DNA from 2 places in the Streptomyces sp. NPDC048441 genome. Region 2 is predicted to be linked to the other one. Evidence: riboswitches for the same ligand, from Rfam matches in the RefSeq annotation. Region 2 holds a riboswitch; the other holds the start of a gene.
The links. Region 2 has a riboswitch for cobalamin ahead of metE (5-methyltetrahydropteroyltriglutamate--homocysteine S-methyltransferase). Riboswitches for the same ligand answer to the same signal wherever they lie in the genome.

Region 1 (7,536 bases), on a different contig from region 2:
TGTTCTTCATCCTGGTCTTCTGCGGTTCGATGGTCGCCGCGTTCATGTTCGACCACGTCCACCCGGCGATGATCACCTGGGCCACGTTCGCCCTCCTCATCACGGCCGCGCCGATCTTCGCGTGGCGGTGGGGTATGCGGCAGGACAAGAAGAAGCGCAAGTCGAACCGGGGCCAGGGCCCTTCGGGGCCGCCGTCAGGCGGTGGGGACCCGATGGTGCCGCAGCAGCGCGACGGTGAAGACGCCACGACCCAGCTGCCGCAGGTGCCCGGGGCGCCCCAGGCACCGCACGCGCCGCAGCAGAAGCCCAGCTGGGCCTCGAACGACCAGACCATGCAGATCGCCCTTGGGGGACGTAAGAAATGAAAGACCGTTCCAGCCGCCGCCGCGCCCGCCGCATCGCGATAGGCGCGGCGGTGGTCATAGCGCTGGCCGGGATGAACGGCCCGTGGCTGTGGCGCGTGGGGTCGGAGAAGTACCACGACTACAAGATCAACAAGCCGGAGTACAAGGCCGACAACGGCCACTGGCAGGTCGTGAACTTCCCCGAGGAGTACCGCCAGAACACCATCCACGCGGCGCTCCTCCACACGGGCAAGATCCTCCTGGTCGCCGGGTCCGGCAACAACCAGAAGAACTTCGACGCCAAGAAGTTCGACACCCGCCTGTGGGACCCGGTCAAGAACACCATCAAGAAGATCAAGACACCCGTCGACCTCTTCTGCACCGGCCACACCCAGCTCGCCAACGGCAATCTCCTCATCGCGGGCGGCACCCAGCGCTACGAGAAGCTCAAGGGCGACACCACCAAGGCCGGCGGCCTGATGGTGGTGCACAACGAAGACCCGGACAATCCGATCACGCTGCCGTCGGGCACGCGGTTCACCGGCAAGAAGAACGGCAAGACGTTCGTCTCCAAGGACCCGGTGGTCATCGAGCGCGCGAAGAAGGTCTTCGACAAGGCGACCGGCGCGTTCGTCCGCAACGAACCCGGCCTCGGCCGCGTCTACGTCGAGGCGCAGAGGAGCGGCACGAAGCACGAGACGGGCACGCAGGACAACTACCGCGTGCAGGGCCTCAAGGGCTCGGCGACGCGCAACACGTACGGCATCGCGCAGAAGCTCGCCCTGGACAAGAAGGACTTCCAGGGGATCAAGGACACCTTCGAGTTCGACCCGGTCGCCGAGAAGTACATCAAGGTCGACCCGATGAACGAGGCCCGCTGGTACCCCACGCTGACCACGCTCTCGGACGGCAAGGTCCTCAGCCTCTCCGGCCTCGACGAGATCGGCCAGCTGGTCCCCGGCAAGAACGAGCTGTACGACCCGAAGACCAAGAAGTGGACGTACACCAAGCAGAAGCGGCAGTTCCCGACCTACCCCGCCGTGTTCCAGCTGGAGAGCGGCAGGCTCTTCTACTCCGGTTCGAACGCGGGCTACGGCCCTGACGACGTCGGCCGCAAGCCCGGCACCTGGGACCTGGAGGAGAAGGGCAGCTGGAAGGGGATTCCGGGGATGAGCGACCCGAACCTCCTGGAGACCTCCAACACGGTCGAACTGCCGCCCGCGCAGGACCAGAAGTACATGGTGGTCGGCGGCGGCGGTGTCGGCGAGTCCAAGAACTCCAGCAAGAAGACCCGCATCGTCGACCTCAAGGACGACAACCCGAAGTTCGTGGACGGGCCCGAGCTGGAGAAGGGCACGCGCTACCCGCAGGCCTCGACCCTGCCCGACGACTCGGTGCTCATATCCGGCGGCTCCGAGGACTACCGCGGGCGCGGTGACTCGAACATCAAGCAGGCGCGGATCTACGACGCCAAGACGGGCAACATGAAGCAGGTCGCGGACCCGGAGGTCGGCCGCAACTACCACTCGGGCTCGATCCTGCTTCCCGACGGCCGCGTGATGTTCTTCGGCTCCGACTCGCTCTACTCCGACAAGGCCAACACCAAGCCCGGCGAGTTCGAGCAGCGCATCGAGATCTACACCCCGCCGTACCTGTACCAGGGGTCGCAGCCCACGCTCAGCGACGGTCCCAAGGAGATCAAGCGGGGCGGCTCCGGGACGTTCAAGACGCAGCACGCCTCGTCCATCAAGACGGCCCGCCTGATGAGGCCGAGCGCGTCGACGCATGTGACGGACATCGACCAGACGTCTGTGGCCCTGGACTTGAAGAAGTCCGCGGATGGCGTCACGGTGACGATCCCGCGGGAGCGGAGCCTGGTGGAGTCGGGCTGGTACATGCTCTTCGTCACGGACGATCAGGGCACGCCCAGTAAGGCCCAGTGGGTGCACGTGCCGTAAGGAGCGCCCCATAAGGGGCGCGGGGCTGTGACATGTGCGGCTCCGCCGCGGGGCGCGCTCAGCGCGCGAAAAGCCGCAGTCGCGTCTGCTCAGTAACTCGGCAGACGCGACTGCGGCTTTTCTGTGGTTGCTCGCGCAGTTCCCCGCGCCCCCTACGGGGCGCTGTTACTTGGCGGCCTCCGCCAGCTTCAGCGCGTACTCGGGCCACCAAGCCCCCGCCTTGGGCCCACCGCGACAGGTCCCGTCGGACTCACCAGGTCGCTTGACCCAGAGGTACGCGTCGACAAGCGGGTCGCCCGTTTTCGTGGTCGGCGTCTCGCCCAGCGCCCGGCCAGGGGGATTGCACCAGGTGTCCTTGCCCTTGGTGTACGGCCCGTTGCCATTGCGCGCCGTGTCGATGACGAACGGCTTGTTGCCGATCTTCGCCGACAGCTTCTTGCCGAACTCCGTACTCGCCTCGGTGCTCTGGAAGTTGGAGACGTTCACCGAGAAGCCGTCGGCCTGCTCGACGCCCGACCACTTCAGGGGCTCCCAGAGCGAGTCGGGGTTCTTCCAGCCCGCGTTGCCCGCGTCCAGGTACACCTTCGTGTTCTTCAGGGACTTGAGCTTCCCGATGGCGCCCTTGAGGAGGTCGTACCGCTCCTCGTGGAACTCCTCCGGCGTGCAGTTGTCGACCATGTGGAGCACCGCGTCCGGCTCCAGGATGACCGTGGCGCCGCGGTCGCCGATACCCGCGGCGACCTGGTCGATGAACTTCCGGTACTCGTTGCCGTCGGCCGCGCCACCGCCCGAGTACTGACCGCAGTCGCGGTGCGGGATGTTGTAGACGACCAGGAGCGCGTCGCGGTTCGCCTTCTCCGCGGCCTCGGTGAAGCCGCGCGCCTGGTCCTCCGCGTTCTCCGGGATGATCCATTCCGGGACCGGCTGTTCGGCGATCTTGCGGATCAGCTCCGCGTCGTCCTTCTTGCCGTCCTTCTCGTACGAGGTGACCTGCTTGGCGGCGTTCCCGTCCGGGTTGACCCAGTACGGGTCGGTGCCCTTCGGCTGCTGTTTGATCGGCTGACCCGACGACTCGTCGCCGTCCTTGCCGTCACCCGAGGAGCACCCCGCCAGCAACAGCGCCGCCCCCGCAAACGCCGCCGCAGCCTTCACCCCCCGGCCCGCGATTCGATGACCGCGGCCGGTGCCTTTGTGGTACATCCACTCCCCCTTGGGTGCACTGTCCGATTCTCAATCCTGACATACGCACTCCCAGCCCACGAGGCCCGCCCGTCCGCAGCGGAGACCTGTAGAAGAGCTGTTACAGCTTGGTGCCCGGGGGTAGGCGCCCCTGCGCGGGGAAGCACTCCCGGGGAGGAGATCATGCGGGATCGCACCTCTGAATTGCGGCTGGCCGAAGTCCTGATGGAGGCCACCAACACACTCGCCGACGACTTCGACCCCGAGCGGCACCTGAGCCGCGTCGCGGGCCACTGCGTGGAGCTGCTCGACGCGTCCGCAACCGGAGTCATGTTCAAAGGACCGGGCACCTCTCCCGTCGCCGTCGGCGGCCACCCCCCGGATCTCGCACTCGACCTCCTCGCGGCCCAACAGAGCGGCGGGCCCTGCGTGGAGAGCCTCGGCACGGGCAGGACCGTGCCGCCGGTCCTGCTCACGGAGCCCGAACCCGCCGGGCGCTGGCCGGAGTTCACGGAGGTCGCCCGGACCCACGGCATCGCGGTGACCTACGCGGTTCCGCTGCGGCGGCACGATGACCTCCTCGGCGCGCTCAACGTCTTCGTACCCGGGACATCTCAGGGCCCGTACGCCGAGGGCGAGTTGCTCCTGGCGCAGGCGATCGCCGACGCCATCGCGGTGGGTCTGCACAATTTCCACACCTACTCGGAGTATCGGACCCTCACCACACAGCTACAGGGCGCTCTGACCAGCCGAATCCGCATCGAACAGGCCAAAGGCATACTCGCCGAGCGCCGGCACACGAGTGTGGACGAGGCATTCGACGTGCTGCGGCGGTACGCACGCAGGGAACGCCTGCTCATAGACCTTGTGGCCACCGAAGTGATCAAGGGATCGATCGACGACAAGACGCTGCGCGGCAGTTGACCAGCAGTTGGTCCGAACCTTCCCGATGGCTCTCCCGGCGACCGTCGCCACCTGGGGAGATCACACAGGGGCAAGAGATCGCGACTTGGCGTCAATCCACCTCTAGGCTCCAGCGCTCATCCGTTCTAGAGTCGTCACAACGGCCCAAGCCCCCGGCCTGATCGACCAACCCGCATTGCGGGGTTGGCCATCGAACCTCCCGCGCCGGCGCCGGGTTACTCCCGCAGCTCGTGCGCGCGCGGTCGAGGACCAGCCCGGTCGACGGCTCCGGGGGGAGCGGGCCGCCGACCGGGCATGGTTGCCTGGAGGCACTGTTGACAGTGCCCATGACCAGCTGGGACTCTCCGGGACGACAAGTCCATACATTGAGGCGACGGTTGACAGGAACCCGGTGCGATTCCGGGGCGGTCCCGCCACTGTGACCACACACCGCGAGGCGTGCGGAAGCCAGGAACTGAGCTGTCGTCCTCCTGCATTGGGGCGTGGAAACCCCAGAAGGAGGCCCATCCGTATGTCTGCCCTCACAGGCCACAGCGCATCGCACACGGACAGCCTGGCGGTCCAGGCCGCCACGGCGAGCACCCGCGACTGGCTGATCGCGTCGGCCGCGGCCATCATCGCGTTGATCGCGCTCTACGCGGTCTTCATCGACAACGGCTCGCTGATCTCGGCGACCGGCAGCTACCTCCACGAATTCGCCCACGACGGCAGGCACCTCTTCGGTGCCCCATGCCACTGATCGGGGACGGAAAAAGCACCATGCCATCCCCATCGTCCTCACCTGTACTCCCCCTGCTCGGCCGGGGTCTCGCGGCGGGAGGAGCGGCGGGCCTCGCGGCCGGTCTCTTCTCCCTCCTCCTCGCCGAGCCGCTGATGGACCGGGCGATCCGCGTCGAGGAGAAGCGGTCGGCCGCCGAGGAGCACATGCACGGCGCCGCTCAGTCCGCGCAGCACCACGAAGAGCTCTTCACCCGCTCGACCCAGCACCTGGGTCTGGTCGTCGCCTCGGTCGTCATGGGTCTGGCCATCGGCATCCTGTTCGCCGTGGCATACGCCCTGGTGCACCGTCGCGACCCGCGCTCGGCCCCCTGGCCGCGCGCACTCACCTTCGCCGGAGCGGCGTTCCTCGCCGTCTCCCTGCTGCCCGGTCTGCGCTATCCGGCGAACCCGCCGGGTGTCGGCGACTCGGGCACGGTCGGCGACCGCCAGACGATGTGGCTCGCGTCCGTCGCCATCGGCGTCCTCGGCATGTTCCTGGTCTGGCAGGTGTACGTACGCCTGTCGGCCAGATCCGTTCCGGTGCGGCAGATCGCGGCGGCCCTGACGACCGTCGCCGTGCTCGCCGCGCTCTTCCTGCTCCCGGACAATCCCGACCCGGTCCCGGTCGACGCGACCCTGCTGTGGGACTTCCGGGTCCTGTCGGTCGCCTCGCACGCCCTGCTGTGGGCGGTGTTCGCGGCGGTGTTCGGAGGCCTCGGCCTGCGGGCCGTACGAGAAGGGGCTGTACGAGAAGGGGCCGCACAGGAAGGGGCCGACGCCACGGGTGCCTCCGTGAGTGCGAGCGCGGCGGGAGTGCCCTCGCCCCTCGGCGCCACCCCTACGGCGCCACCCCAGTGAGGTAGGCGGACACCACCACGTTCGCCGAGTAGGTCCTTGCCGCCCGGTCGAACGTGCCGCCGCAGGTGATGAGACGGAGTTCGGCGCGGCCCTTCTCGTGGGGGCCGTACGCCTTCTTCGCGTCGAAGCGGTCGCGGCTGAGCACCTGGACGTCGTCCACGGTGAACACCGCGACCGAGCCGTCGTCCCGCGTCACCCGGACCTTCTCGCCGGGGCGCACCGCACTGAGGTCGTAGAAGACCGCCGGGCGCGTCTCGGTGTCGACATGGCCCACGAACAGGGACGTGCCGACCGCACCGGGGCGCGTCCCGCCCGCGTACCAGCCGACGTCGCCCGCCTGCTCGAAGGACGGCGGATCGATGGCACCCTCCTGATCGAGACCACGGGCGATCACCGGCGCCCGCACCTTCAGCGAGGGGACATCGACGCGTTGCGGCCTCGCGGGGGCCAGCGGCTCGTGCGCGTCCGGGAGTTCGACACCGAACGGGCGGCCCACCGCCGCGACGTCACCGTTGGTGGGCTCGGAGACACCGCCGCGTACGTCGGTGATCTCGCTGCCCCACAGCCAGAGGCCGACGAGCAGCAGCGCCCAGGCGAGCCCGGTGAGGAATCGCCCGTGTCCTGTCGGCCTCTCATGGCCGGACATATCGGTCGTGGCCCGTCACTCGGAGCGGCGCCGGCGGACGCTGCGGAACGCCACGGCCACGGCCGCCACCCCGGCGAGCACCAGGCCGATCACCGCATGCCGGGTGCCGGGGCCCGCCTCCTGGGCGGGTTCGACGGCCAGCTGCGCCGTGCCGCCGCCGCCCGCGCGGACCGGCGAGACGGGCTCGGAGTGGTGCTGGATCACCTGGACGGTGCCGGCGCCCTGGTGGGGGTGGCCGTCGCAGATCACGGTGACGTCGAACGTACCCGAGATGCCGTTCCTGACCGTCGCCGAGCCGTTGAGGGAGAACTTGTCGCCGTCCCGCCCGGTGAGCTTCGCGTCACCGGTGAACGCCCCGGACCCGGCGGACCCGGTCGTCCCGTCACAGCCCGTGACGCTCACCTCGACCTGGGCCCCCGGCGCGGCGCTGGACGGGCTGACCGTGGCATGAACTTTGCCCTCGTCATGGGCGTACGCGGGCGTCGCGGCGGCGACGGGGAGCGCGGCGATGGCGGCCGCCGCGGCTATGCCACGCAGGGTGGTGGAACAGGTACGCATCGTGAACCTCCTGTTCCGAGGTTCACGCGCCGCGACACGCCGCGCCTGCCCTGTGAGGCAAACGGGTGGCCCAGGGGCCTACCGGGGGCGTCAGATCCTGTCGACGAGGTCCGCGATGGAGTCCACGACGTTGGACGGCCGGAACGGGTACTCGTCGATGTCCTTCTCCGAGGTCAGGCCGGTGAGGACCAGGAAGGTCTCCATCCCGGCCTCGAGACCGGCGAGGACGTCCGTGTCCATGCGGTCGCCGATCATGGCGCTCGTCTCCGAATGCGCCCCGATGGCGTTGAGCCCGGTCCGCATCATCAGC
Region 2 (7,536 bases):
CACCAGTACGGCGAGTCGGGCGTCGAGCAGGCGGTGAAGAAGTACGCCGCCGCCTACCAGAAGGCGGACGTCACCGTGCAGTGGCGGCCCGGTAGTTACGACGAGCAGACCGCTGCCGCGCTGCTCACCGACTCCGGCCCCGATGTCTTCGAGGGCGACCCCACCCTCGATCAGATCCAGGGCGGCCAGGTCGTCGACCTCAGCGAGCTGCTCGACGGCGTCAAGGACGACTTCAATCCGGCCGTGCTCGGCCCGAAGACGTACGACGGAAAGATCTGGGGCATCCCGCAGGTCGTCGACATGCAGCTGCTCTACTACCGCAAGAGCCTGCTCGACGACGCCGGTATCGATCCGCCGACCACTCTCGACGCGCTCGTCGACGCGGCGAAGAAGCTCACCACGAAGAAGGTGAAGGGGCTCTTCCTCGGCAATGACGGGGGTGCGGGTGTTCTTGGTGGAACACCCTTGTACGCGAGTGGACTTCAGCTGATCACGGATGACGGCAAGGTCGGCTTCGACGACCCCGCCGCGGCCCGCACTCTCGGCAAGATCCATCAGCTGTACGCCGACAAGTCACTGCTGCTCGGCGCCCCCACGGACTGGTCGGACCCGTCCGCGTTCCTCCAGGGTCTTACCGCCATGCAGTGGTCAGGGCTGTGGGCGCTGCCCCAGGTACAGAAGGAACTCGGCGACGACTTCGGGGTGTTGCCGTTCCCTAAGAGCGGGGCGTCCGGTCGGCCCGCCGTGCCCGTGGGTGCGTACGGGGCCGTCGTCAGCGCGCGCGGCAAGCACAAGGAAGCCGCGAAGGAATTCGTGAAGTGGCTGTGGGTGGACCGGACCGACCACCAGGAGGACTTCGCCCTCTCGTACGGCTTCCATATCCCGGCGCGCCTCTCGCTGGCCAAGAAGGCGGACCGGCTGCGGAAGAGCCCGGCAGCCGACGCCGTCCGCTTCACCACCGAACACGGCTACGCCGAGCCGCTGTTGTGGACCCAGGCCAGTCAGACCGCATACCAGGACGCCCTGAGCCGGATCATCAAGAGCGGCGCCAACCCGGAGAGCGAGCTGAAGACGGTCGTACGGAAGGTGTCGGCCGAACTCGACCGAGTGAAGAAGAAGTCGTGACAACCTCCGTCGCCAGAAGGCCAGTTGCGGCACCGGCTGCGCAGAGCGCGGGACAGCGGCGCCGGACACGCAACCGCACCCTCTGGTTCTGGGTCTTCGTCGGCCCCTTCGCGATCGGCCTCGGCCTCTTCACGTACGTCCCGCTGCTGTGGAGCGTCGGCCTCAGCTTCTTCGACGCCCGCAACACCGTCACCCCCACCGACTTCGTGGGCCTGGACAACTACAGCGCGATGCTGTCGGACGGCACGTTCACGAGCAGTCTGCGGACCTTCCTGGTATTCACCGCGTTCATCGTCCCTGCCACGTTCGCGCTCTCGCTCGCCCTCGCCCTGATGGTCAACCGGGTGCGCCGCGCGCAGGCCTTCTTCCGGTCCGTCTTCTTCCTGCCCGCAGCGTGCAGCTATGTCGTCGCGGCCCTGATCTGGAAGATGTCGATCTTCAACGGTGTGCGGTTCGGCCTCGCCAACACCGTGCTCGGCTGGTTCGGGGGCGACCAGATCGCCTGGCTATCGACCACCGAACCGCCGTGGTACTGGCTGGTGATCGTGACCGTGCGGCTCTGGCTCCAGGCCGGTTTCTACATGATCCTCTTTCTGGCCGGGCTCCAGCGGATCAGCCCCGTCCTGTACGAGGCCGCCGCCGTGGACGGAGCACGGCCGGGCTGGCAGGTGCTCCGCCACATCACCCTGCCGCAGCTGCGCGCCACCTCGGTCGCGGTCGTCCTGCTCCTCGTGGTCAACGCCTTCCAGGCCTTCGACGAGTTCTACAACCTCCTTTCGGACGCCCGCGGTTACCCGCCCTACGCACGCCCGCCGCTCGTCTACCTCTACTACACGGCCCTCGGCCAGGGGCAGAACCTGGGGCTCGGCAGCGCGGGAGCGGTGATCCTCGCGTTGATCATCGCGGTGGTGACGGTGGGTCAGGCACGGTGGTTCGGACTCGGCAGGAAGGAGGACTGAGGACTGATGGACAACGCCCTGGTACGCGTGGGGCGGGCGCTGCGGATCGTCCTGCTCGTCGCGCTCGCCCTCCTCTTCCTGATCCCCTTCTATCTCCTCGTCCGCAACGGCCTTGCGAGCGAGCAGGACATCACGTCGCCCGAATGGACCCTGTTTCCCCCGCAGTTGCGCTGGTCGAACGTGACGGAACTCTTCGACGACACGTCCGTCCCCTTCGCCCGCTCCCTGCTCAATTCCGCGCTGATCGCGGTCGCGACGACGCTCGGCACGCTGCTGCTCGCCTCCCTCGCCGGGTACGGCCTCGCCCGCATCCCCTACCGGCACGCGAACAAGGTCTTCTACGCCGTCCTCGGCACCCTGATGGTCCCGGCAGCCGTCACGTTCGTACCGAGCTTCGTCCTCGTATCGTCGCTCGGCTGGATCTCCACACTCCGCGGCCTGATCGTCCCCACCCTGTTCTCCGCCTTCGCCTGTTTCATCTTCCGGCAGTACTTCCTGGGCTTCCCCCGGGAGTTGGAGGACGCAGCGCAGGTCGACGGGCTCGGCTACTGGCGTACCTACTGGCGCATCGTCGTACCGAACGCGCGACCCGTCTTCGCGGCCGTCGGGACGATCGTCTTCATCGGCGCGTGGAACTCCTTCCTGTGGCCGCTGGTGATCGGGCAGGACCGGAACGCGTGGACGGTGCAGGTCGCGCTTTCGTCCTTCACCACCTCCCAAGTCATCAGGCTGCACGAGCTGTTCATCGCGGCGGCCGTGTCGATCCTGCCGCTCCTCGTGGTGTTCCTGTGCTTCCAGCGGTGGATCGTGGCGGGGGTGGAGCGGTCCGGTATCGACTGAGGACCGGTCATGACCTCACTACCTTGGCCAGTCAGTCCGCAGATCAGAAGCCCCGGTCCGTCAGTTCCTCCGCGAACACCTGCGACAGCGGCTGCGGCCCCACATAGCGCTGGCAGTCGCACTGCCCCGCCTCGTACTTCAGCGGCTTCTTGTTCTCGTCCCATTCCGTCGGCACCTCGACGCGCTCATGGCACAGCCCCTGCTTGTCGTGCTTGGCAAGGTGGTGCGTGCACCCGCACACCGGCTCCGGCGACTGATATGCCGCTTCGACAGCCAGGCGTTCCTGCTTCGCCGCCTCCATCAGTTCCAGCTTCCGCTCATGCCGATTGCGCAGAGCGGTACGGACGTTGTCGGCCACCCACGCGAAGCCGCCCGTCCAGAAGATGATGAGAACGATCCAGAACCACTCCATGGGCCTTCCCCTTCCCCCTGTACTGCTGAGGCTCACGGTAGCCCCCGACTCCCCATCCTGGCTCGCCCCCGGTGTGTGCTCTAGTCTGATCCGTGCAGCTGGTTCGCCCTGTTCGCCAGACAGGCGCGTCGCAAGAGGGAACCCGGTGGGAATCCGGGACTGCCCCGCAGCGGTGAGCGGGAACGACCGCCGTCATACGCACTGGATCCGGCCGAGGATCCGGGAAGCGACGGCCAGTAGGAGTCTGCCTCGGCAGATGTGCCCGCGAGTCCGAAGACCTGCCCGTTGCCCGTACGTGACCCTCACGTGCGGACATCCCGGTGACCTCGTGGGCGGGTCGGCGTACAGATCAGGTGGGCAGCGCGCCGATGGCGCGGGTTCGGCCCACCCGGTTCGTCATCCCTTCGCGTCCGTGTCCCGTCTCCGGGATTCTCAGGAGTCATCTCGCGAAGGAGATTTCCGTGACAGCGAAGTCCGCAGCCGCGGCAGCACGGGCCACCGTGTACGGCTACCCCCGCCAAGGCCGGCACCGTGAACTGAAGAAGGCCGTCGAGGGCTACTGGAAGGGCCGCGTCACCGCTGACGCCCTGAAGGAGACCGCGCAGGGCCTGCGCCGTGCGAACTGGCAGCAGTTGGCCGACGCCGGCATCGACGAGGTGCCGACCGGTGATTTCTCGTACTACGACCATGTCCTGGACACCAGCGTCATGGTCGGCGCTGTCCCCGCCCGCCACCGTGACGCTCTCGCGGCCGACCCGCTCGACGGCTACTTCGCCATGGCCCGCGGCAACAAGGACGTGGCGCCCCTCGAGATGACCAAGTGGTTCGACACCAACTACCACTATCTGGTCCCCGAGCTGGGCCCTGACACCGTCTTCGCGACCGACTCCACCAAGCAGGTCGCCGAGCTGACGGAAGCCCTCGCTCTCGGCCACACCGCCCGCCCGGCCCTCGTCGGCCCGGTGACCTACCTCCTGCTCGCCAAGCCCGCCCCCGGCGTCGCCGCCGACTTCGAACCGCTCACCCTGCTCGACCGGCTCCTTCCCGTGTACGCCGAGGTCCTCGCCGATCTCCGTGCGGCGGGCGCCGAGTGGGTGCAGCTCGACGAGCCCGCCCTGGTCCAGGACCGCACACCGGCCGAGCTCAACGCCGCCTCCCGCGCCTACCGGGAACTCGGTAGGCTCACCGACCGGCCGAAGCTGCTGCTCGCCTCCTACTTCGACCGGCTCGGCGACGCACTGCCCGTGCTCGCGAAGGCCCCGGTGGACGGCCTCGCGCTCGACTTCACCGAAGCCGCCGCGGCCAACCTGGACGGCCTCGCCGCCGTCGGCGGGCTGCCCGGCAAGCGCCTTGTCGCGGGCGTCGTCAACGGCCGCAACATCTGGATCAACGACTTCGAGAAGTCGCTCTCCACCCTCGGCACCCTCCTCGGCCTCGCCGACCGGGTGGACGTGGCCGCCTCCTGCTCACTGCTGCACGTGCCGATCGACGCCGCCGCCGAGCGGGACATCGACCCGCAGATCCTGCGCTGGCTGGCCTTCGCCCGCCAGAAGACCACCGAGATCGTCACTCTCGCGCGCGGCCTCACCGAAGGAACCTCGGCGATCACCGCCGAACTCGCCGCCAACCGGGCCGATCTGGCGTCCCGTCAGCACTCCTCCATCACCCGCGACCCGGCGGTCCGGGCCCGCGTCGCCGCCGTCACCGACGCCGACGGCCGCCGCTCCGCACCGTACGAGGTGCGGGCCACCGCCCAGCGCGCCCACCTCGGCCTGCCGCTGCTCCCCACCACCACGATCGGCTCGTTCCCGCAGACCACGGAACTGCGCACCGCCCGCGCCGACCTGCGCGCCGGACGCATCGACACGGATGGCTACGAAGAGCGCATCAGGACCGAGATCCGCGAGGTCATCGCCTTCCAGGAGAAGGTGGGCATCGACGTCCTGGTGCACGGCGAGCCCGAACGCAACGACATGGTGCAGTACTTCGCCGAGCAGCTCACCGGCTACCTCGCCACGCAGCACGGCTGGGTCCAGTCGTACGGCACCCGTTATGTACGCCCGCCGGTCCTCGCCGGTGACATCTCACGCCCCGAGCCGATGACCGTCCGCTGGACCGGCTACGCGAACTCGCTCACCGACCGCCCGGTCAAGGGCATGTTGACAGGACCTGTGACGATGCTCGCCTGGTCCTTCGTACGCGACGACCAGCCGCTCGGCGACACCGCACGCCAGGTCGCCCTCGCCCTGCGCGACGAGGTCGACGACCTGGAGACGGAGGGCGCCTCGGTCATCCAGGTCGACGAGCCCGCCCTGCGCGAGACGCTCCCGCTGCGCGCCGCCGACCGCCCCGCCTACCTGGACTGGGCCACCGAGTCGTTCCGCCTCACCACCAGCGGCGTACGCCCTGACACGCAGATCCACACCCACATGTGCTACGCCGAGTTCGGTGACATCGTCCAGGCCATCGACGACCTCGACGCCGACGTCATCAGCCTGGAGGCCGCCCGCTCCCATATGCAGGTCGCCCGGGAACTGGCCTCGCACGGCTACCCGCGCGAGGCGGGCCCCGGTGTGTACGACATCCACTCCCCGCGCGTCCCGAGCGAACAGGAGGCAGCCGCCCTGCTGCGCAAGGGACTTGAGGCGATCCCCGCAGAGCGCCTGTGGGTCAACCCCGACTGCGGCCTGAAGACCCGCGGCTGGCCCGAGACCCGTGCCTCGCTGGAGAACCTCGTCGCGGCCGCGCGGACGGTACGAGCGGAACTTCCGTAGGTCTGAGGTGAGTTGCCTTGGCCGGGAGGGGGCGATTTCGCCCCCTCCCGGCTAGGGTCGGCATGAGCGATCGCTTAGCCGCTTCTGCCGCAGCACGGCCGACGGCACGGAGAGAGGCAGGGAACCTGATGCCGGTCATCGACGCGTGGATGCAGCACCCCACGCTCCGTCACTCGAACCACGAGATGTTCGAGTCGTTGCGCCGCTGGACGGGACAGGGCCTCCTCGAAGAGCAGTTGCCGGTCAAGACCACGGTGGCCGCGATGGCAGCTGCCGATGTCGAGGTCGGCCTTTCGGCGGCCTGGTACGGGCCTCAAGGGCCGCTGATCAGCAACGATGAGGTGGCGGATTTCGTCGCCCAGTCCGCTGGACGGCTTCGTGGGGTAGCCGGTGCGGACCTTGCCCGGCCGGTCCAGGCCGTGCGTGAGCTGCATCGCGCCGTGCGGGAACTCGGCTTCGTGGCCCTGCGGATCGTGCCCTGGCTGTGGCAGCTACCGCCCACCGACCGGCTGTACTACCCGCTCTATGCCGCCTGCGTCGAGCTCGGCGTCCCCTTCTGCACCCAGGTCGGGCACACAGGACCGCTGCGTCCGTCCGAGACCGGCCGCCCCATCCCCTACATCGACCAGGTCGCTCTCGACTTTCCCGAGCTGACCATCGTCTGCGGGCACATCGGCTACCCGTGGACCACGGAGATGATCGCGGTGGCCGACAAACACGCCAACGTCTACATCGACACCAGCGCCTACACCGCCCGCCGCTACCCGAGCGAGCTGGTGGACTATCTGCGCGGCCGAGGCCGCCGGAAGGTGCTGTTCGGCACCAATTACCCCATGATCACCCCCGGTAAGGCGCTGGAACACCTCGGTGATCTCGGCCTGGACGAGGAGTCCACCGAACTGTTCCTGTCCGGCAACGCGCGACGTATCTTCAGTCTCTGATCCGCACGTCCGGTTGTGCCCGCCCCGGGGGCAGCGGATTCTGTAGGGGATGAACGGGGCTGGTGTGGCGCCATGACTGCATGGAACGCGGAGCAGAGTACAGACTTTCGTGGCCCCCTCGACATCACCAGGGCGGCCACGGCGGTCGTCGACGCCCAGGACACGGTCATCGGATGGAGCCCCGCGGCGGAGCGGCTGCTCGGCTACCCGCCGCAGGAGATCGTCGGCCGGCCCCTGGCCACGTTCCTGACACCCGGCCCGACGCACCCTGTGCTCCCCGTTTCTCCTCCGTTCCGGGGGAACGAGATCTGCGTCGCCCGGCACCGGGACGGGCGTGAGCTGATCGTCGCCACCGCTGTGTGCCCCCTGCCGGGCGCGGGCACGGCGACGCGTGTCCTCGTCGCCACGAAGCTGGGAGATCTCCGGCTGTGGGAGTCCCGCCTCGCCCTGTTGCACGGCCTTGCCACGCAGTCACCCGTCGGCCT

Region 1: it holds a riboswitch for cobalamin, as region 2 does, so the genes downstream of both, ACGFSB_RS00810 (CbtB-domain containing protein) here and metE (5-methyltetrahydropteroyltriglutamate--homocysteine S-methyltransferase) in region 2, are expected to answer to the same signal.

The regions. Positions count from the first base shown of each region.
Region 1 covers NZ_JBICXM010000001.1:175,983-183,518, reverse strand. The annotation lists gene ACGFSB_RS00830 (glycosyltransferase family 2 protein) at 1-365, shown strand, start outside; gene ACGFSB_RS00825 (galactose oxidase-like domain-containing protein) at 362-2,302, shown strand; gene ACGFSB_RS00820 (glycoside hydrolase family 6 protein) at 2,468-3,502, opposite strand; gene ACGFSB_RS00815 (ANTAR domain-containing protein) at 3,665-4,405, shown strand; cobalamin riboswitch at 4,763-4,884, shown strand; gene ACGFSB_RS00810 (CbtB-domain containing protein) at 4,917-5,144, shown strand; gene ACGFSB_RS00805 (CbtA family protein) at 5,165-6,022, shown strand; gene ACGFSB_RS00800 (class F sortase) at 6,003-6,668, opposite strand; gene ACGFSB_RS00795 (hypothetical protein) at 6,684-7,226, opposite strand; gene ACGFSB_RS00790 (HAD-IIA family hydrolase) at 7,317-7,536, opposite strand, start outside.
Region 2 covers NZ_JBICXM010000008.1:18,806-26,341, forward strand. The annotation lists gene ACGFSB_RS20880 (ABC transporter substrate-binding protein) at 1-1,125, shown strand, start outside; gene ACGFSB_RS20885 (carbohydrate ABC transporter permease) at 1,239-2,084, shown strand; gene ACGFSB_RS20890 (carbohydrate ABC transporter permease) at 2,091-2,924, shown strand; gene ACGFSB_RS20895 (hypothetical protein) at 2,968-3,336, opposite strand; cobalamin riboswitch at 3,419-3,637, shown strand; gene metE (5-methyltetrahydropteroyltriglutamate--homocysteine S-methyltransferase) at 3,798-6,110, shown strand; gene ACGFSB_RS20905 (amidohydrolase family protein) at 6,239-7,051, shown strand; gene ACGFSB_RS20910 (SpoIIE family protein phosphatase) at 7,124-7,536, shown strand, end outside.